2 linked regions of the Dinghuibacter silviterrae genome follow. The protein of the gene in region 1 interacts with the protein of each later gene in a pairwise test. Links are inferred from orthologs where the notes say so. Each region holds a gene or a part of one and is shown on either strand. Other genes may lie near its edges.

The links.
Region 2: the proteins of ruvC (region 1) and ruvA interact in binary tests that used the Escherichia coli proteins (3 or more experiments, as listed by UniProt). The link is inferred for Dinghuibacter silviterrae from one-to-one orthologs.

What each region holds. Positions count from the first base shown.
Region 1 is NZ_SODV01000001.1:1,294,784-1,305,291, forward strand. Bases 2,888-5,734 are described here. They hold ruvC (crossover junction endodeoxyribonuclease RuvC), read right to left. Parts: upstream 4,674-5,734; coding sequence 4,101-4,673; downstream 2,888-4,100. Other genes in these bases: EDB95_RS05740 (NAD(P)-dependent oxidoreductase), read left to right, coding at 2,888-3,104; greA (transcription elongation factor GreA), read left to right, coding at 3,229-3,702; EDB95_RS05750 (HIT family protein), read left to right, coding at 3,706-4,098; EDB95_RS05760 (lysylphosphatidylglycerol synthase domain-containing protein), read left to right, coding at 4,707-5,699; EDB95_RS05765 (DUF3108 domain-containing protein), read left to right, coding at 5,699-5,734. In the rest of the region: EDB95_RS05725 (LolA family protein), read left to right, coding at 1-173; 4-hydroxythreonine-4-phosphate dehydrogenase PdxA, read right to left, coding at 178-1,266; 16S rRNA (adenine(1518)-N(6)/adenine(1519)-N(6))-dimethyltransferase RsmA, read left to right, coding at 1,324-2,076; more of EDB95_RS05740, read left to right, coding at 2,178-2,887; more of EDB95_RS05765, read left to right, coding at 5,735-6,496; EDB95_RS05770 (MBL fold metallo-hydrolase), read right to left, coding at 6,493-7,305; EDB95_RS05775 (MFS transporter), read right to left, coding at 7,286-8,581; EDB95_RS05780 (undecaprenyl-diphosphate phosphatase), read right to left, coding at 8,594-9,385; EDB95_RS05785 (DUF3098 domain-containing protein), read right to left, coding at 9,382-9,660; EDB95_RS05790 (cell division protein FtsX), read right to left, coding at 9,702-10,508.
Region 2 is NZ_SODV01000002.1:28,724-39,179, reverse strand. The notes cover bases 4,454-7,248. They hold ruvA (Holliday junction branch migration protein RuvA), read right to left. Parts: upstream 6,252-7,248; coding sequence 5,655-6,251; downstream 4,454-5,654. Other genes in these bases: EDB95_RS17375 (beta-ketoacyl-ACP synthase III), read left to right, coding at 6,344-7,248; sov (T9SS outer membrane translocon Sov/SprA), read right to left, coding at 4,454-5,441. Also shown: more of sov, read right to left, coding at 1-4,453; more of EDB95_RS17375, read left to right, coding at 7,249-7,342; EDB95_RS17370 (trans-sulfuration enzyme family protein), read left to right, coding at 7,350-8,573; EDB95_RS17365 (GNAT family N-acetyltransferase), read left to right, coding at 8,570-9,031; fabD (ACP S-malonyltransferase), read right to left, coding at 9,012-9,902; EDB95_RS17355 (acyl-CoA dehydrogenase family protein), read right to left, coding at 9,933-10,456. UniProt on the Escherichia coli protein: The RuvA-RuvB-RuvC complex processes Holliday junction (HJ) DNA during genetic recombination and DNA repair.

The sequences.
Region 1 (10,508 bases):
TGTTCATCTTCAATACTTCCGGTTATAAGCTACCGAAGGGGCTGTCCCTGGACTATGACCCGCATGGCAATACAAACGCTCCCCCGCCCCCGTCAGACGCCAAGGGCCAGATAACGCTGTCCTACGCACGTTACACGATCAACAAAGGGATACCGGCGGGGATTTTCCAATAAAAGCTTATTCCTCGGCGCCGCGCTCGTCTTCGGCGTTGCCGACCACCTGCGCGGAAATCTTTTTGAGCGGATTCCGATGGTTGTCGGCATACTCGCGGCGGGCGCGGATGATGTCGACGCAGGCGAAAAGGGCGGCGCGCAGGGAGGAGGAGTCCGCCTTATTTTTCCCCGCAATATCGAAAGCCGTGCCATGATCCGGGGAGGTGCGGATTCCGCGGAGACCGGCCGTGAAGTTCACGCCCTCGCCGATGGCCAGGGACTTGAAGGGGATCAGGCCCTGGTCGTGGTACATGGCCAGGACGGCGTCGAACTTCTCGTATTGGCCGCGGGCAAAGAACGCGTCGGCGCTATAGGGGCCGAAGACCATCAGGTTGTGGTGCTTGAGGTCTTTGATGGTGGGTTTGATGATGGTTTCCTCTTCCTTTCCGATGAGGCCTTCGTCACCGGCGTGGGGATTCAGACCCAGGACGGCGATCCGGGGTTTGTCGATGCCGAAGTCCCGGCGCAGGGAGTCGTGCATGATCTGGATCTTGCTGGAAATGGCTTCCCGGGTGATGTATTGGGCGACGTCCTTTACGGGCACGTGTTCGGTGACCAGACCTACCCGGAGGTTGGGGGCCGTCATGAACATCAGGCAATCGGACGCCTGGAAACAGGCTTTGAGATAGGGCGTATGCCCGGTATAGGGGAACTCCGGGGTTTGGACGTTGTTTTTGTGGATGGGGGCCGTCACCAGACCGTCGATGCCTTGCTCCTGGAGGGCCTTGACGGCAGCGTTCAGGGAACGGATGGCGTACCGTCCGCCCGCCTCGGTGAGCTGTCCCGGGGTGATGTTGACGTCTTCTTCCCAGCAATTCACGACATTGACCATCTTTGGATTGAGATGGGAGAGGTCTTTGAGGTTATGAAAGTTGAAGTTGACTTCCGGTATGGATTTGCGGTAGAAGTTGATGACCTTGGCGCTCAGGAAGACGACCGGGGTGAAAATATCCAGTACGCGCGCATCGCTGAGCGTCTTGATGATGAGCTCGGGTCCGATCCCGTTTATATCTCCTGAACTCAGCCCTATCACGGGCTTCCTGTATTCTGCCATCGGGTGTAATTTGGCGTAAAAATAGGCATATCCGCGCGATGGTTTACTTTTACGACCATGTACACCCTAAAAAAATCGCTGGGGCAGCACTTTTTAAAGGATGAGGGCATTTCGCAGCGGATCGTGGAAGCCCTGAAGGCAAGGCCCTTCGGGCGTTTGCTGGAAGTGGGCCCGGGCGGGGGCGCGCTCACCAAATACCTGTTGCAGCTCCCGGATGTTGACTTCAAAGCAGTGGAACTGGACGAGGAAAAGGCGGTTTACCTGGAGAACACGTATCCGGCGATCCGGGGCAAACTGATCCGGGGCAGCATCCTGGACATCCCGGCGCCCTGGGAGGGACCATTTACGGTCGTGGGCAACTTCCCGTATAACATAAGTTCCCAGATCCTTTTCCGGGTCCTGGATTGGAAGGATCAAACCGAGACGGTGGTGGGCATGTTTCAAAAAGAAGTCGCCCAACGGGTGGCGGCCAAGGAGGGGTCGAAGACCTACGGTATCCTGAGTGTGCTGGTGCAAGCCTTTTTCCAGGTGGAGTATCTTTTCGAAGTAGGGGAACAGGCGTTTACACCTCCCCCGAAAGTAAAAAGCGCGGTGATCCGCCTGACGCCACGCGCACAGATCCCTGCTTTCCGCTCGGAAGAACACCTGAGGCGACTGGTCAAAACGGCGTTTAACCAGCGCCGCAAGATGTTGCGCAACGCCGTAAAGGGCCTGTTTCCGCCGGATGTCCTGGCGGATCCCCTTTTTGACAAAAGGGCGGAACAATTAAGCGTCGAGGACTTTGCGGCGCTTACGAAGAGGATGTCCTAGGCGGCCCGGAGGGCCGCCGGCCGAAGGCCCATCATTAGCGAATGCGCGGGGATGGGTTATATTTTTCGTATAACCCATCCCCGCGCATTAATTTTGCGCCCATGCGAAAAGTGATCATCACTGCCAAAAGCCACGAAATTCTCAGGGAAAAACTGCCCCAGCACGGGTACCAGGTTGACTACCGGCCCGACATCAGTTACGACGAGCTATTGCAATCGATACACGGTGTGGAAGGGTTGGTGGTGTCCACGCGTGTGCCCATCAACCAGGCGCTCCTGGAAGCCGGGACCGATTTACGCTGGATCGGCCGCCTGGGAAGCGGTATGGAGCTTATCGACGTGGATTTTGCCCATTCCCGGGGGATCCAGGTCGTCAGTAGTCCGGAGGGCAACTGCGATGCTGTGGGCGAACACGCCCTCGGGATGCTCCTGGGTCTGATGAACCGGATCACCTGGAGTCACCATGAGGTGGCGGAGGGGCTTTGGAAAAGGGACCCCAACCGGGGTTGGGAATTGGGCGGAAAAACCGTTGGTATCGTCGGTTTTGGCCACACGGGTGCCGCCTTTGCGAAAAAGCTCGAAGGCTTCGACGTCACCATTTTGGCATACGACAAATTTAAGGCGGGTTTTGCCCGGGGCAATATCCGGGAGGCCAGCCTGGAGCAGGTCTGCAGGTATGCCGACGTCCTTAGTTTCCACGTCCCCCTTACCGTGGAAACCCGGTATATGGCCGATACGGCGCTTTTCCGGTCGCTGGGGCAAAAACCATACATCCTGAACACGTCCAGGGGGGAGGTGCTGAGGACGGCTGCACTGATCGAGGCACTCAAGGAAGGATGGGTGGCCGGTGCGGGCCTGGACGTCCTGGAAAATGAACGCCTGGAGACCTATTCTCCTGCTGAAAAAGAACAACTTCGATGGTTAACCAGCCAACCTAATGTGATCGTAACCCCGCACATCGCGGGTTACAGCCACGAATCCTTTTTCAAAATGAGCCGGGTGATCCTGGAAAAATTGAATTTGGATTAGTAAGGTTTTTGGAGTATCTTGGATAAAACGGTATATTTGCAGAACATGCAACGCTGCACCAACGAGTGGCGTTGTATTTTTTTTCACCCCCCACCAAGAAGGGGCGTTGTAAAAAGTGGACACTATGAGTGGGATTAACTATCTGACCAAGAATACGCTGGTCAATATGAAGGACGAGCTTACAAAGCTCAAAACTTCCGGAAGGGCGGAAATCGCCCGGGCGATTTCCGAGGCGAGGGAGAAAGGTGACCTCAGGGAAAATGCAGAATATGATGCGGCCAAAGAAGCCCAGGGGTTGCATGAGGCAAAAATCGCCGAACTGGAAAACGCGATCGCCAATGCCCGAGTGGTCGAGGCCGACAGCATCGATACGTCAAAGGTCTCTATCCTGACAAAGGTGACGATGACCAATATGGCTACTAAAAAGACCGTGACCTACCAGATCGTTTCCGAAAAGGAAGCGGATCTTAAAAGCGGTAAAATCTCCGTGACCTCCCCGATCGGGAAGGGGTTGCTGGGCAAGGCCGTGGGGGATGTGGCAGAAGTCACCGCGCCCAACGGCGTCATGAAGTTCAAGATCGACCACATCGGGATTTAAGACATGACCATTTTCTCCAAGATCATCGCAGGGGAGATTCCCAGCTATGCCGTAGCGGAAAACGAACATTTCTTTGCATTTCTGGACATCTTCCCCCTGGTGGAGGGACACGTATTGGTGGTCCCCAAAGTAGAGGTGGACAAGCTGTTCGACCTGCCGGACGACTACCTTTCCCGGATGCTTTTGTTTGCAAAGCCCATCGCGCGGGCGATAGAGGAGGTTTTTCCCTGCAACCGTTGCGGGCTGAGTGTCGTGGGGCTGGAAGTGCCCCATGCGCACCTGCACCTGATCCCCATCAACAGCGCGGATGACCTCAATTTTACAAGGGGGAAACTATCCGTGACACCGGAGGACCTGCGCCGCGCGCAAACCAAGATTGTGGAGGCGCTGGCGTAGCATTAGCGGCCGACCCGTCCCGGGTTGTCCGCGATAAAGGCGGCCCACCCATTCTTTGCCTTTTGCGCCGCCCTTCTTCCTCCCGTCGTGCCTTCGATGGCATTCGCCTGGTAGTGATGACAAAGGGCGACCGCCAGGCCGTCCGTGGCGTCCAGGTATTCGGGCCGGACGTCAAAGGCCAAAATATGTTGGAGCATTTTCAGCACTTGTTCTTTATCGGCATTCCCTTTGCCGGTGATCACCTGTTTGACCGTTTTGGGCGGGTATTCCCGTACCGTTAGCCCGGCGTGCATGGCGGCAGCGATGGCTACGCCCTGTGCCCGGCCGAGTTTGAGCATACTTTGTACGTTTTTCCCGAAAAAAGGCGCCTCGATGGCAAAGGCAGTCGGCTGGTAGGTTTGGATGAGGAGGCTGACTTTTTGATGGATGAGGTGCAGGCGTTCGTAGCTGTCCATCTTCGGGGACAGTTTTAAGACGTCCATGGTCAATAGTCGCACTTTCTTGCCCTGGGCCGCCACCAATCCGTATCCCATGACCAAGGTTCCCGGGTCGATGCCCAGTATAATGGTTTCCATTCCCCGAAAGATACGTACGTTTGAATAATATTTATGCCAGTTAACCGGAAGCTGAAAATATTCCTAAACTACTTCCTGGGCCCTGTAGCCTTCCTATGGGTCTCTTTTTCCTTCTACAAACACCTCGTCCGCCAGCCGCATCTTCACGACGAATGGCGGCGCATTCTGGACTCCCTTCATGGCTATGGTTTACTCATGTATGTGGTGGTTTTGTTGCTGATGTTGGTCAATTGGGGGATTGAAGCCAAAAAGTGGCAGTTGCTCACGAGGGCCCTGGAACCGCTCAGCTTCCGGAAGGCGTTTTATTCGGTCCTTACGGGCGCCACCATCGCCGTCAACACCCCCAACCGGGTGGGGGAGTATGGGGGGCGGATCCTCTACCTGAAACCCGAGAACAGGTTAAAGGCCATTTCCTTAAACATGGTCACCAGCGTGAGCCAATTGATCGTTACCCTGATCATGGGGGTGGTGGGGGTGGTCTACCTGCTTAGGGCTTTTTCCACGGGAACCCTTGACCGGCAGGGACTGACGCCCTTCTGGATGAACGTGCTGGCCTACGGCTGTTCGGCCTTTTGCATCGTGACGGTCGTCCTTTATTTCCGCCTGTCCTGGCTGGTCCGGCTCCTGGAAACCGTGCCCGCTTTGAGACGCATCAAACCGTATATCGCGGTCCTGGACCATTATGAATGGCCCCTTTTATTGCAGATGGTCCTGTTGTCGGCCGTGCGGTTCACCGTTTTTGTCACCCAGTATTTCCTGATGTTCCGGTTGCTCGACGTACAGGTCACCTGGTGGCAGGGATTTTGGGCCGTGAGCGTACTGATGCTGGTCCTGGCGGTCATCCCGACCATTACCCTTACCGAACCCATCATCCGGGGGGAGGCAGCCATCGCCCTTTTGGGATTATTTAACAATAATTACCTGGGGGTATGGGCAGCGTCATTTGTCATTTGGATCATAAATTTGATTATCCCCGCCTTGCTGGGTAGTTTACTTATTTTAGGGATCAAAATCATCAAAGACTAATGACGCGGCTCCGAACCTGTTTTTTGATGACCTTGCTGGGTATCACCGTTTCCTTGAAAGCGGGCGATGACTTTTGCGGCATCCGCAATACCGCTTTTTCCGCCGGGGAGTCCGTTACCTTCAGCGTCTATTATACTTTTGCAGGGGTATACGTATGGGGTGGGGACGCTGTGTTTTCCGTGGGCCTCGAAGAAATGAACGGCCACTCCGTATACCATGCCGTGGGCGACGGGAAGACCAACTCCTTTTTCGACGGGATCTTCAAGGTCAGGGACCGGTATGAATCCTATATCGATACCGGCAGCCTGAAGCCCCTCAAATTTATACGGAACGTAGACGAGGGCGGGTATAAGGTGTACGAGAACGTGTCGTTCAACCAGACCGCCAACACGGCCACCACGACCAAAGGTCTGTTTAAGACGCCGCCTTGTATACAGGACGTCCTGAGTTCCATTTATTACGCACGGAACATCGACTTTGATGCCTATAAGCCCGGGGACAAAATCCCTTTTTATATGTTCCTGGACTCCCAGACGTATAATCTTTACCTCCGCTATATGGGGAAGGATATTGTCAACACCCGGTACGGTAAGTTTCACGCTATCAAGTTCAAACCGTTACTGATTGCGGGGACGATGTTCAAGGGCGGCGAAGGCATGACCGTTTGGGTCAGCGACGACCGGAACCACCTCCCCCTCCGGATCGAAAGCCCCATCAGCGTGGGGAGCGTAAAGGTGGATATGACGAAGTACCGAAGCCTGCGATATAGGTTGTCGTCGTTGATCAGCGTGCGCTAAAGATCTTTTAGCGCGAAGGTCTCCACTGCGCGGATTCCCTTCTCGGTGCGCCCGAGCGTACAGCATTCATTTACGGGATCGTGCTCGAAATACAGGATGTATTGGTTCTCCACGGCTTCCTCCAGGAACGCCTTTTTCTCCTGAAGTGTCGTCAGGGGGAACATATCGTACGCCATCACGTACGGCAGCGGGAGGTGGCCAACGGAAGGCAACAGGTCGGCCATATAGACGAGCGTCCGGCCTTTGTATTCGATCTGCGGCAGCATCATGGCGGCGGTGTGGCCGCCCACCAGGCGGACCTGGAAGGGCGCGCCCGCGTCCAGGAACCGCAACTGCCCGCTCTCTTGTATAGGGAGGATATTCTCGCGCAGGAAAGAGGCCTTCTCCCGGTCATTGGGATGCACGGCCCAGTTCCAATGCGTTTCGTTACTCCAATAGGTGGCCTTTGGAAAAGCCAGTTTCCCTCCGGGCAGCACCGCGCCCCCGCAATGGTCGAAGTGCAGGTGCGTCAGGAAAACGTCGGTGACGTCGTTGGGTGTGAAACCATGGGCGGCCAGGCTTTTTTCCAGCGTGGCGTCCCCATGCAGATAGTAGTGGGAAAAAAAACGCTCGTCCTGTTTTGTCCCTATGCCCGTGTCAATAACGATCAGCCGGTCACCTTCTTCCACCAGCAGGCAGCGCATGGCCCAGGTGCACAGGTTGTTGGTGTCTGCAGGGTTGGTCTTGTTCCAGATCGTTTTGGGTACCACGCCAAACATGGCGCCCCCGTCCAGTTTGAAAAAGCCCGTATCAAGCGTGTACAGTCGCATAGGTTTGCGTTTTGGGCGTTACCCGCACAAACAACAGCAGGACGAACCCGATGATGAAATAGCCCATCAGCGCCAGGACGGAATTGCGCATGCCGCCTACCGATTCCGCGACGTAACCGAAGGAGGCCGTGCCGATCACCGTTCCGATCTTGTCACAAACGTCGTAAAAACTGAAGTAAGAGGCGGTATCCTTTGTCTCGGGCAGGAGCTTCGAATAGGTGGACCTGGACATGGATTGGATGCCCCCCATGACCATACCGACGAAGAACGCCAGGATATAGAATTCCATGGGGGTGCGGGTATAATAGGCAAAAACACAGATCCCGATCCAGATGACGATCAGCACGCCCAAGACAAAAATGTTCCCTGTCCGGGCGCTGAGCAGGGAGAACAGGTAGGCGCCCCCGATCGCCACGAGCTGGATGATCAGGATGGACATGATCAGGGAAGCGTCGGGCAGCTTTAGCTCTTCCGAGGCAAAATAGGTCGCCATCATCATCACGGTCTGCACGCCCATATTGTAAAAGAAAAAACTGCGCAGGTAGCGTTTGAGCGTGGGGTAGTGGACCAACTGGTTCCACACTTTGCCCAATTCATAAAATCCGTTGGTCAGGATAGAGTGTTCCGGGTGTTGTTCGGAAGCCTTGCTGGGAGGGAGGATCCTGAAGGTTAGTTGGGCAAAACCGGCCCACCAAAAACCCACCGCGGGGAAAGAAAGCCGCGCCGGCCAGGCGCCCAGACCCCAGTGGAGGTTGTCGTTGCATTCGATAACCGCGAGACAGGCAATCATCAACAACACGCTCCCCACATAGCCGAGCGCAAAACCCTTGGCGCTGACGCGGTCCTGGTCCTCTTCCGCCGCAATCTCGGGGAGATAGGCGTTGTAAAAGACGATGCTGCCGGAAAAGCCGACGGATGCTATGACGGAAAAGAACAACCCCAGGAGCACGTGGTGTTTGTCCATAAATACAAGGCAGATACATGCCAGGGACCCCATGTAACAAAAGAACTTCATAAAGCTCTTTTTGTTGCCCTTATAGTCCGCGATGGAGCTCAGGATGGGCGACAGGAAAGCGATGATCAGGTAGGACAGCGAAATGGCGTAACTCGCCATGGCCGCGCGCCCGAAAGACCGTCCGAAGAGCTCGATGTGTTCCGGCGCCACCGCCGAATAATAAGTAGGGAAAATAGTGGATGTAACGACCAGGGCATACGAAGAATTTGCCCAGTCGTACATGGCCCAACCGTTGATTACCTTTTTGGAGGCCGTCGGCATAGTGGGGGTGGTTTACTGAAGGATGCCCTTCCAGACGAGGAGCAGCACGATGATCCCCGCCAGGATGCGGTAATAACCGAAAAGCTTGAAACCGTGTTTTTTCAGGTAGTCGACGAAAAACTTCATTGCCAGGATGGCCACCACGAAAGCGATGACGTTTCCTAAGGCCAGGTATTTGATTTCGCCCGAAGCCAGGGCGCCGTGTGCCTTGTGGTAGTCCCAGAGGTCCTTGGCGGTGGCGGCGCACATCGTGGGCACGGCCAGGAAAAAGGAAAATTCGGCGGCCGCCCGGCGGGTGAGCTTTTGCTGCATCCCCCCGATGATGGAGGCGGCGCTCCGGCTGACCCCGGGGATCATGGCCAGACACTGCCAGATCCCGATGATAAAGGCTTTTGGATAGCTGATCCCTTCTTCTTCGTCGATGACGGGATTTTTGAAAACGTTGTCGATAAAAAGAAGGACAATCCCGCCCACCAGAAAGCTGACCCCCACGACGGCAGGCATCTTCAAAAGCTCCTTGATTTTATGGGCAAAAATAACGCCCAATACAAGGGCGGGAATCAGTGCGATCAGGAGCTTGCCGTAAAAACGCCAGCGGGCGAAGTCGAAGAATTTCTTCCAGTATAGCACAACCACCGCCAGGATGGCGCCCAATTGGATGCAGATTTCGAACAATTCCAGGAAGTCCGTTTTCTCCAGCCCGAGGAGGGAGCTGGTGACGATCATGTGCCCGGTGGAAGAAACCGGGAGGAATTCAGTCAGCCCTTCAACGATGGAAAGGATGATAACGTGGAGGATGCTCATGCCTTCGCCTTTGGCCTTTTCATGATGGCATAGATCTCGATGATCAGGCCGCCGACGACCAGGAGCGGCGCAATCGTCACCCGGCGGATGCTGTACACCTCGTGGGGGTCGAAGACGTTAGGATCCTTGGACTTGCCACCGGCCATCAGGAGAAGACCCAGGACGAGGACGACGCCCCCGATGATCATCCATTTGATGTTGTCGGCTTCGAAAAGGGTGGAGGTACGTTTGGCGGCAACGGTCTCTTTTTTCACGTTTTCGGCTTGTTTGGCCATGGGGTCAATGCTTTAAGGCGTCAAATGTAAACTTTTCGGCTCTAGTACAAGTCGTCGAGCTTCATTTTTAAATATTTTACCACAGACCGGTAGGTGCTGAGGTAGGTGATGCTGACCCCGATCACGAGCATGGATCCAAAAAGAGCACCCAGCAATATGTTGTCTCTCAATGCTTTGAGGTCTGGTAGCGCCTGTTCGGCCCAGAAAATCAGGGCGACGATTGCCATGATGGCCAGGACGGAGCTGATCAGCCCATTAAGGACCGCTTTCAGGCTGAACGGACGGGCGATAAAGACCCGGGTGGCCCCCACCATTTGCATGGTTTTGATCAGGAACCGGTTGCTAAACATAAATAGTTTGATGGTCGTATCGATCAGCACGATGGCGACGATGCCCAGCAGGATGACGATCACCAGGAGGATGAGCTCGGCCTTGCGGACGTTCCGGTTGAGGTTGTCGACTACGGCCACCGGGTACTTGACCTCGCTGATGATGAGGTGTTGCTGGATGTCCCGGGTGATGGCCGATAGACTGTCCTGGTTGACATATTCGCCCGCGACCTTGAAATCCAGGCTGGCCGGGAGGGGGTTGTAGTCCAGAACCCTTGACCAGTCGTCGTTCCCGTCTTTGACAAAGCGCTCCTTGGCCATATCCTTCGACACGTATTCGACCTGGCGCGTATAGGGCTGCGCGGCGATATAGGCCTTCAGGCTGTCCACTTCCCGTTGGGGGGTATTTTCCCGGATAAAGGCCTGGATCTCCACATTACCCCTAAGGTACTCTTCCAGCTTGCCGGCGTTGATGACGATCCACCCCAGGATCCCTATAATGAACAATACAAGGGCTAC
Region 2 (10,456 bases), on another replicon or contig:
GTATTCCCGTAGTTGAGCCCGAGTTCCTGCTGCAACTGGCTGGCCGCCGTCCATTGGTACATCGAGCTATACCCCACGGATATATTGGTCCAGTCGATCAAGGGCAACTTGAGCGTGGGCAACGTGTAGGTGATGTTTGTCGACTGCCGCCACATCGTGTTGCGCCCCCCCTTGAAGAAATTGCGCCATACGCTGTCCTTTTTATGGCCGTTGTTGATGCGGCCGTCCGGTTCATCCACACGCGCACTGTCCAGGGCCTGGATGGACACGTTGATGGATTTGGTAAAGTCCCAACCCAGGCCGTACGTCTTGGCAATGGTGAAATACTTGTTGTAGGTTTCCGGGATCTGGTAAACGTTCGAGTCGGTGACCCCGGGCACAAGGATATTCCTGGCCTGCTGGGCACCGAATTGCCGGTTGACATCCTCCCGGAAAAGGAGCAACGTGGGATGGCCGTTCAGGTTGAAATCCTTGACCATGTCCAGCCAGTGCGACTTGGACTTTATCTTTTTGAAAGGCGTCCAGAATTTGGGCTGACCATTATAAGTATACCCGATACCCGCGTAGTATTTCTTTAGGAAGTCTTCCGACAAGGTAGGGCTGTGGTGTTTGCTCTCCGTAAACGAAAAACTAAAGTCAAAGTTGGTAATATCCAGCAGCTTTGGCTTCTTACCCCCGGTTTTTAGTTTTTTGACATTTGTAAAATTGATGGTACTGATCTGTTGTACCTCGACCGCATAGTTCTTGATCGAGTCCTTGGCGTGTTTGCCGGACACCTGGCTGAGCTTTTCGCTCAGCTGCACGTCCTCGTCAAAGGGGTCGTATTTGGGCGTACTGACGGCCTGGGAATAGTCCGCAAAGAAGGGCACGGAGATCGCCGCCTTTTTGGGGAGGAGTTTACCAAGCTCCAGGGTCGAAGAGATGTCCAGCTGGGTCGTCGTCGATAGGGACCGCTCTTCTATGCTTTGATCGATGGTTCCCCAGCCTACGGTCTTGATACTACCCGACGCGCTGATGTGGCCGAGGTCGGCAAGCTGCACGTCCACCCTACCCTGGGCGGCGTATCCGCCCTTCTCGTCCAATTCGGTGAGCCGGAGTTCGTCCACCCAGACTTCGGTGGAGACAACGCTACTGCTGTTGTTCTGGATGGAGATCAGTATCCCGCTCACTTGTCCCAGGTTGGGTACCCCCATCACGGAATAGGTGACGCCTGTCGACAGGGCTTCCGTATACTTCGTGGTCACGGGCCGGCTTCCCCTGCGCAATTTTAGCTGCACCAGGTCGTCCAGCATGACGTCGAGGTTGTTGGCCGTCGGCCAGACGGCGGTGTCGGGATAACTCCCATTCTGCGGGGTAACCTGCAGCGGTATTTTTATCTCGTAGAAGTTGTTGACGAAATCCTGCCCGATACGGATGACGGCGGAGGTCTGACCGTTTTGAAGCAGGAGGCCCTGCGCCGCTTCCGAGTGGAGAAACATCTGCATACGTTTGTACCGCCGCAGGTCGAGGCTGGTCGTCTTATAGACCGCACGTCCGTCCGAAGGCTGCAGGTTATAGATCTGCAAACTCATGGACTGTTCGTTCTGGAGCAGGGTCACGTTGTTGGAACTGAGGGTCTGCTGCCGCTGGACACCGGGGGGTATCACGTAAGGGATGGGAGTGCGTTGGTCGTTTTGTTCGATATTGACGGCCGTGATATTAAAAGTCGTCGTCGTATTCGATATAGGTTCGTATTGACCGCTGGAGTCTACATTGTAGTTAAACTGGCGCCACTGGTTACGGACCAATTCAAGCTCCGCAAAACGCAGGACGTCCGCGGTGTCCGAGAAGCCGGTCATGTACATCCGCATGAACTGGATAGACGTGAAGTCGGGGATGTTGCCCACCTTTGTTTCATACGACTCCACGGGTATGCGGAACTGGTACCAAACCTCGGTCTTGGAATTACCATTGGCCAGGGTGACCGTGACGTTGCGCTTGTCGGTGATAAAGTTTGTTCCCACCTGCATGCGCAGACTACTAGGCCGTTGCAGGTCCACGTGGTACTGAAAGTACTCCTCATCCGTATTCATGGTATTGTCCCCGTTAAGGTCCTCGTTGTCCGGGTAAAGCGTGGCTGCCGTGGAATAGGTGGCGTTGGAGTTGACGACGGGGGAGTTCCCTTCCGTATTGTTATAGAGCTTGTACCGGTTCAGGATGCTGGCGTTGTAGGCATCATAGCGTGCATCCCTGTAGTGCACATAGTCGTCGGAAGACGGGTCCGCGGTGGCCGCTTGCAGGGCCGCGGGGCTGACACCCCGGAGTTGGAGCGCGTTCAGATAAGGTTGATGCAGTATTTGCTCGGCCGTATCGTTGATCCCGTCGAGGCCTATATCCTGGAACGGCCGTTCCCCGGGGTCATTGCTAAAGGCATTGGTGATCTGGATCGGGTTGCGGGGTACCTTCCCCCAGACCGATGTGTCTTCAGGGGCGGGGTTGGCCGGCGTATTCAGGCCGTTTTCAAAAGAGTGCTTACCGTCCTTAAGGATGTCCTCACTGATGTTCCCCAGGTTGAAATAAAGGCGTCCGCTGTCGGGAGAGGCACCGGAGACGTCCATCGCGTATGGGTCTTGCAGCCAGAATTCGATGTACTCGATGTTTCCGGTTTCGAAGTCGGTCTGGTCCAGGGAACGCATGATCCCCCCCCAGCGGCTTTTCGGGTTGGTCAGGTTCCCATTGACGTCTACGTCCCCCTGGGCGGCGTCGAAATTGTATTGACCACGCTGGAACGGATAGTACGCCATGTCGAAGGACACCAGTTGGTTCTGCCCGATGTCGGTGGTCTGCTGAGGGAAAAGCTCCTGGTAGGACAGGGCCCTCGTCCGGGAATCGGAGAGGGAGGCGATGTTACCCCTGACCGGGTTATTGGTGCTGTTCGGGTCCTGGAGGGTGGTCTCAATATTATACCAGGCCATGCGTGCCCTGTTCTTTCCATAATCCAGGTTGTCGTTGAGCCCGGCCTCGGGGAACATAAGGCTCCCGTTTGAAACGTTTACGGCGCCATAGGGCGTGCTGGCCGTTGCCCAGCTGGTGAACGGGAACCTCAGGTCCACGCCGCTGGAAGAAGCCTCGAAGTCGTCGATGTACACCGCCCCGCTGGAGCCCCTCCCGATCTGGGGCGGGTGCCCCGGGATCAATTTGGCGATTTCACCCTGGGCCTGTATGGTGGAGGGCGCGGTCGTCTGGTAAAGGTTGTTCAGCCATTTCGTCATCCGCGGGAAGTCCGATTTATAGTTGGCGTCCACGCCGAGCATGGCGTTGTCGATGGGGTCTTCCCCGTATTGCACCTTTATATAATAGGGTCTTTCCGCCAGTTTTTCGAAAGTGGCCCCGAGCGCAAGCTGTTTGTTGGGCTTGTTGATGGCCATATAGTCAAACCGCAACCCCATGAAGTTCCGCTGCTGGAGACCATACGATCCGTTGTTTTCATAAGACACGTTGACCGGCACCCCGGAGTTCAGGATCGCCTGGTTGATGATCTTGACCTGCCCCTGGTTATAGTCGACGAGGTAGTCCTGGTTCTCCTTCAAGGTCGTCCCACCCGATGTGACCACGACCGAACCGGGCGGTATGTTGAAGGCACCTAAGCTGACCGTATTGGAAGACGTCCCCTTAAAGGAGCCCTTCAATTCGAAGCGATCCAGTTGCGGCGACTGCTGGGCGACCCATTGTAAAGAATCATACAGGGTATAAAAAAGTGTATCCCGGACGTTGGGCGGGATGGTTTGATAGATGCGCGACGCCAGGTCCTTGCCGAAAGGATCGAGCACGGGAAAGATAATCTTGGAAAACTGGGGCAGGACGGTAAAGTTGGGGATAAAGTCAAATACCCCATCCGGTTGGGGATCGTTGTTGCTGTTGAGCCGGTCCAACCCCAACACGCTGATCAGGGGTACCCCCTTCTGGCTGGCATCCCCGAAAGGAACATAAGTCTTGGCGCCTCCACCCGGCTGGTCGTACAGCACGTTCAGTACAAAACCTTGTTGCTGGAGCGTTCCGCTTCCCAGTGAATAGACGTTCTTCATCATCAGGTTCCAGATCGGCAGGGCGGGCCGGGGTGCGGTCGCCTTGAGCAGCTTCAGGAAAAGGGTCTGCTGGTTCCCGGCATTGGACGCAGAAGTATCGGGAGTCACGTCCGTCGAGAATTCCCCTACCTGGTACACCTTCCCGTTGTAGGAATACTGGTACGCCACCGCCAGCACGTCGTTGGGCTGGAGCTGGGTGTTGACACAGATAAAACCGGCATTGGGATTAAAGTAATATTCCGACGTATTCAGCTTGCGTGCATACACCTGCTCATAGTCCGTGACCTGGCTGAGGCCCAGGGACTGTAACTGGCTGCCGACCCTCGTGACATCCCGGAAAGCAGTGTTCGAGGTAACCGATCCGTATAGGCTGTTGGCGCCGTTTGACGGGAAGGGCGATGTGGTCAGCGAATGGACCACCGCCGTATTGGACGGTTGGTTTTCCCCCAGGTCCGCCAGCCCCACCACGATGCGGTTGTTCAGGGATGCACCCTGGCGGTTGGTCACCCAGACTTCCAGCCGCAGGATGTTGACCTGGGAGGTGACGACCGGGGCGGTGGACATGACCTTGTTAAAGTTGTTGACGAAGTATTGGGCGAGCAGGAAGTTCCGGTTGACGTCGTACTGGCTGGATTTCAGGTCGAAAGTCTGGGAAGCGGAGCCCCCCTGGAGGGTGATCGATTGGGTGGCCGCCTTTTGGTTGGCAATGGCCGCCGTCACGAACAATTTCCCGAATTGCAACTGTGCCTTGATCCCGAAAAGGGATTGAACGCTGGGGATCAAGGCGCTTTTGGTTGTGAAATTAATGTTCCCCGCCTCGATCTTTTTGATGATGTCGTCGGTCGTCCCCTGGTACTCCAGCTTGAGCTGGTTTTCGAAGTCGAAGGAGGACTGGGTGTTGTATTGGATGGGCAGCTTCAGCTTGTCGCCAATGCTGGCGTTGACGTTGACGTTGGCGTTCAGGTTAAAGTCGAAACCGCCGTTGGACCTTGCCCGCTCCGGTAAGGTAGGGTTGTCGATGCGCTGACCCATATACCCCACCTGGACGTCGATCAACCCCTGGGTTTTGTAGTCCAGTTTGGGAATACCGGTGGTGGAAAAAATACGGTTGAAAAAGCTGGGGTGGATTTGCAGGTTCGGGTCGTTGATGTTCCGGTTCAACGCGCTAAGGGCGTCCGCCCGCTGCTGGAAATAATCCCGTTCCGACTGGTCGCTGAGAATCTTGAAGAGCTCATCGAAGGTATAGGAGGTCGGCATCCGGTAATAGGTCTTGCCCACCTTTTCGTAGATGAAATAACGGTTGGTAACAGGGTCGTAAACGATGGAGTCTCTGATGTTGGAGGGGTCGCGGAGGTTGATCCCTGGAAGCGAAGTCACCGAAAAAGGGTCCCCTCTCCTGTCTTCAATAGGATAGTGGAGGGTATCCTTTGAAGCCGGCAGTATAGTCGTGTCTGGTTGAGCCCATTTTTCACGCCCGCCTGCCCAGGCGTGTAGGCTGGGTAAGCAAGTTAAAAAGGTGATAAGCAACAAGGACACGACAAGGTGCTGTCGTGTACGGGTCAAATTCTCTAAGCTGTTTTTCACGAAATATTATAAGACCTGTAGGGCACGCTTGATCAAGTTTTCCACCCCTGCCTCCTCTCCTTCCGCCTGTACCGCCTTTCGAAGGGCTCCTTCGGCGGCGGAACGGGCTATTCCCAGGGCCAGAAGTGCATTTAACGCGTCATCCTGTGCCGTATTGTGTAGCGAAGCGGGAATATCTGGCCCCGGGAGCACCGGGCTTCCCTTTTTGCCCAGCTTGTCTCTTAGTTCCAGGACAAGCCGCTGGGCTGTTTTTTTGCCGATCCCCTTTACCCGTTCCAGGAGCGGTTCGTTCCCCTGTATGATGGCGCGGGTGATTTCAGAAGGTGGAAGGGAGGACAACATCATGCGGGCGGTAGCGGCACCCACACCCGAAACACCGATCAGGTGCTGGAAGAGGTCTTTTTCTTCCTGCTCGGAAAAACCATAGAGGATGTGTGCGTCCTCCCGGATCAGGAGACACGTAAGCAGGGTCCCTTGTTCCAGGCCTTGTATCCTGGAATAGGTGTGCAGACTGATATTGACCTCGTAACCTATACCCTGGACCTCGACGAGGACCATTGTGGGTGTCTTTACCGTAAAAATTCCCTTCAGATAAGCAATCATATCGGCGCCCTTGCTTAAAGGTCAAAAATACCCCATTTCTCCTTACTTTTGATCCCTGTTTTCATATACAGGTCATTGATTAAACAGATTCTATGCAAAAAGTCACCGCCGCGATCACGGCAGTAGGAGGATATGTACCTGAATACCGCCTTACGAACGCAGCACTGGAAAAGATGGTAGATACGACGGACGAATGGATCAGGACCCGTACCGGTATTGAAGAGCGAAGAATTCTCAAGGGTGAAGGACTGGCTACTTCCGATATGATCGTCCCGGCAGTCCGGGAGCTTTGCGCCAAAAGAGGCATAACCCCGGAGGAGATCGATTGCCTGATTGTCGGCACCGTTACCCCGGACATGGTTTTCCCTTCCACCGCCAACCTGGTTTGCGACAAGATCGGCGCCAGGAATGCCTGGGGCTTTGACCTCAGCGCCGCCTGTTCCGGTTTTCTGTTCGCCCTGAGCACGGGCGCTATGTACATCGAGTCCGGCCGCTACAAAAAGGTCGTCGTGGTCGGCGCGGACAAAATGAGCGCGATCGTTGATTATTCCGACCGGGCCACTTGCATCATCTTTGGAGACGGGGCCGGCGCGGTGTTGCTGGAACCCGACACCGAAGGGCTCGGTGTCCTGGATACCATCCTTAAAAGCGACGGCAGCGGCGCCCCCTACCTTCACATGAAGGCCGGCGGCTCCCTTCACCCCGCCACCGTGGACACGGTCACCAACCGCATGCACTACGCCTACCAGGAAGGAAAGACCGTATTTAAATTCGCCGTCACGGAGATGGCCGACGCCGCTTTCCAGATCATGGAACGCAACCAACTCACGGAAAAGGATATTGCCTGGCTTGTCCCGCACCAGGCCAACAAGCGCATCATCGACGCCACGGCCCACCGGATGGACCTGGCCCCCGAGAAGGTCATGATCAATATCCAACGCTATGGGAACACGACGGGCGGGACCATTCCGCTTTGTCTTTGGGACTACGAACAACAATTGAAAAAAGGGGATTTGCTCGTACTGGCCGCCTTTGGTGGCGGTTTCACCTGGGGATCGATCCTGGTGAAATGGGCCTATTCCCCGCAATAAGATTTTTATGTCAGACACGTCCTTCCACCCCGCCGGTTTCGGCTCTACAGCCGTCCACAGCGGGCATGAGCCCAATTCAGCTTACGCCCACCTCGTACCCATCTATGCGTCCAGCACCTACGTCTACGAAAGCGCGGAGCAGGGTATGCGCCGTTTTAGCGGGGAAGAAGACGGGTACATCTATTCACGCTGGGGCAACCCCACCTTTACCGAAGCGGAAGAGAAGATTGCCGCGCTGGAAGCCTTTGGGTTAACGGGACCCGATGGCGGGCCCCTCCGCGTCAAAGGCCTTCTTCATGCGTCCGGGATGGCAGCCCTCAGTACCCTGTTGCTGTCCGTCCTGAAAAAAGGCGACAAGATTTTGTCTCACTATTCGCTGTACGGCGGTAGCCAGGAACTGATGGAAGGCCTCCTCCCCGGTCTGGGCGTAGACGCCGTCATCACCGATCTCCGCGACCTGGATAAGGCGGAGGCCGTTTTTAAAAGCGATCCTTCCATTCGCCTTCTCTACCTGGAGACGCCTGCCAATCCCACCATGCAGTGCGTGGACATCGCCGCGCTGACGGCCCTGGCGCGGCGCTACAACTGTCCTGTCGCCTGCGACAATACTTTTGCTACGCCCTATCTGCAGCAGCCCTTCCGGTATGGCGTGGACTTCATCATGCACTCCACCACCAAATTCCTCAACGGGCATGGCACCGCCATCGGCGGCATCCTGCTCGGGCGGGACGTCGAACGCATGAAAGGACCGGTCTTCAAGACCCTGAAGCTGCTGGGCGGTAACGCCAACCCCTTCGACGCCTTCCTGCTGATCAACGGCCTGAAAACGCTCGAACTCCGGATGGAACGCCACTGTGACAACGCCGAAGCCGTCGCCGCCTATCTGGAGCGCCACCCCGCCATTGCCCGCGTTAATTATACGGGACTGGCTTCCCACAAGGAGCACGCCATCGCCGCCCGCCAGATGCGCAGGCACGGGGGCATGCTCAGCTTCGAACTGAAAGGTGGCCTGCAGGCCGGCGTATCCTTTATCAACCGTTTGAAGATGTGCACGCGCACGGTGTCCCTGGGTACCTGCGACACCCTGCTTTGTCACCCCGCTTCCATGACCCATTTTAGTATTCCGAAGGAGAAAAGGGAACAATATGGCATCACCGACGGCCTCATCCGCATGAGCGTCGGCATCGAAAATGCCCCCGATATTCTCGCAGACCTGGAACAAGCCTTATGAGCCTGACAATACGCCACGCGGCGCGCGAAGACTGCCCGCGTATAATGGAACTGATCGAAGAGCTGGCTGAATTTGAAAAAGCACCACCCGGTACCATTACCGCCACCCTCTCCCACCTGGAAGACAGCGGCTTTGGGCCCCATCCCGTCTGGTGGGCTTTTGTCGCCGAAGAGAACGGCCATGTCATCGGCTTCGCCCTTTACTATATCCGCTACAGCACCTGGAGGGGACAACGTCTTTACCTCGAAGACCTCATCGTCACGCATGAAAAACGCGGCCTTGGCGCAGGAAGGCTGCTCTTCGACCGCCTGATCCAGGAAACCGAAGAGAAAGGCTTCTCGGGTATGACCTGGCAGGTCCTTGATTGGAACGAGCCCACCATCCAATTCTACAAGAAATACGGCGCCGATATAGAGGCCGGCTGGCACAACTGCAACCTTACTGTACCCCGTCTGTAGTTACCCCCTTGGCGATCTTTGCGATCAGCCCCTGGAGAACCTTACCGGGGCCCACTTCCGTAAAGCGGGTCGCGCCGTCGCGCACCATGGCTTCCACGCTTTGCGTCCAACGGACCGCGCCGGTCAGTTGGTCTTCGAGGTTTTGTTTGATCCGGGCCGGGTCCGTTTCCGGGGCCGCGGTCACGTTTTGATACACAGGGCAAGACGGCGCTTTGACCGTTGTCCGGGCGATAGCGGCATTCAACTCGGCCTTGGCGGGTGCCATCAATGGTGAGTGGAACGCGCCTCCGACAGGAAGCACCAGCGCGCGTTTGGCACCGGCTGCCTTGAGGCGCTCGCAGGCAATTTCGATGCCCTTGACGCTGCCGGAGATCACCAGCTGACCCGGGCAGTTATAGTTGGCGGGAACGACGACTTCGCCTGTTTCCTGTTGCACCGCCGCACAGATGTCCCCGACCTTTTCGTCGTCAAGGGCCAGCACCGCGGCCATCGTAGACGCCTGAACCTCGCAAGCCTTTTGCATGGCTGCCGCACGGGCCGCCACCAACAAAAGCCCGTCGGCAAAAGACAAGGCCCCTGCGGCCACCAGGGCGGAGAATTCACCCAGGGAATGACCGGCGACCATGTCCGGTTTGGGTTGGTCCAGGGTCGCATAGGCGATCACGGAGTGCAGGAAGATGGCGGGTTGTGTCACCCGGGTTTGTTTCAGGTCCTCTTCCGAACCCTCGAAAAGGATATCGGAAATCCGGAAACCCAGCAGGTCATTGGCCTGCTCAAACATATCCCTGGCCAGGGTATGCCCTTCGTATAAGGCCTTTCCCATCCCGGGGAATTGGGAACCCTGCCCGGGGAACACATACGCATGCTTCATAATCGTTTCATTTGGGCGACAAAAATAAGGTTAATCACGTAACGGCGACAGCAACGTATGCTGGCTCGCGGTATGAATATCCCTCCATACCCGGTTGATGTCGGTGCCCATACGCATCATCCGCATGCCTCCGTAAGGATACAACGTGTCCGCCACGCGAAGGGCCGTTGCTGCGGCGGCACGCGCCACCTTACCCACCTCTGTCAGCGGGACGGGCCCACCGGGTGACGCCCACGAAGCCCTTATGGTTGCATAAAACCTTTGTCGCATTTGTTCCAACTCCCCGGCCAGGTCGGGCGCACCATCCACCACCCCGAACAGGTCCAGGAAATGTCGCACCATCCCGAGCATAGTCACGCTCAAAACCGCCTCCGCCTGTTGCAAAAAGGGATAGGCATATAACGGTCCGGATGCATGTGGAAAGGGTTTGTCCAGCGCAAAGCTCCGATTAAAAGGCACAAAGGCCTCCCGCACCACCATATCCTGGCTGGCCGTGGCTTTTAGGCCAAGGCTTTGCCAGCCGTCTTGCAGCGTAACCTGGTCCGGCAGGAATA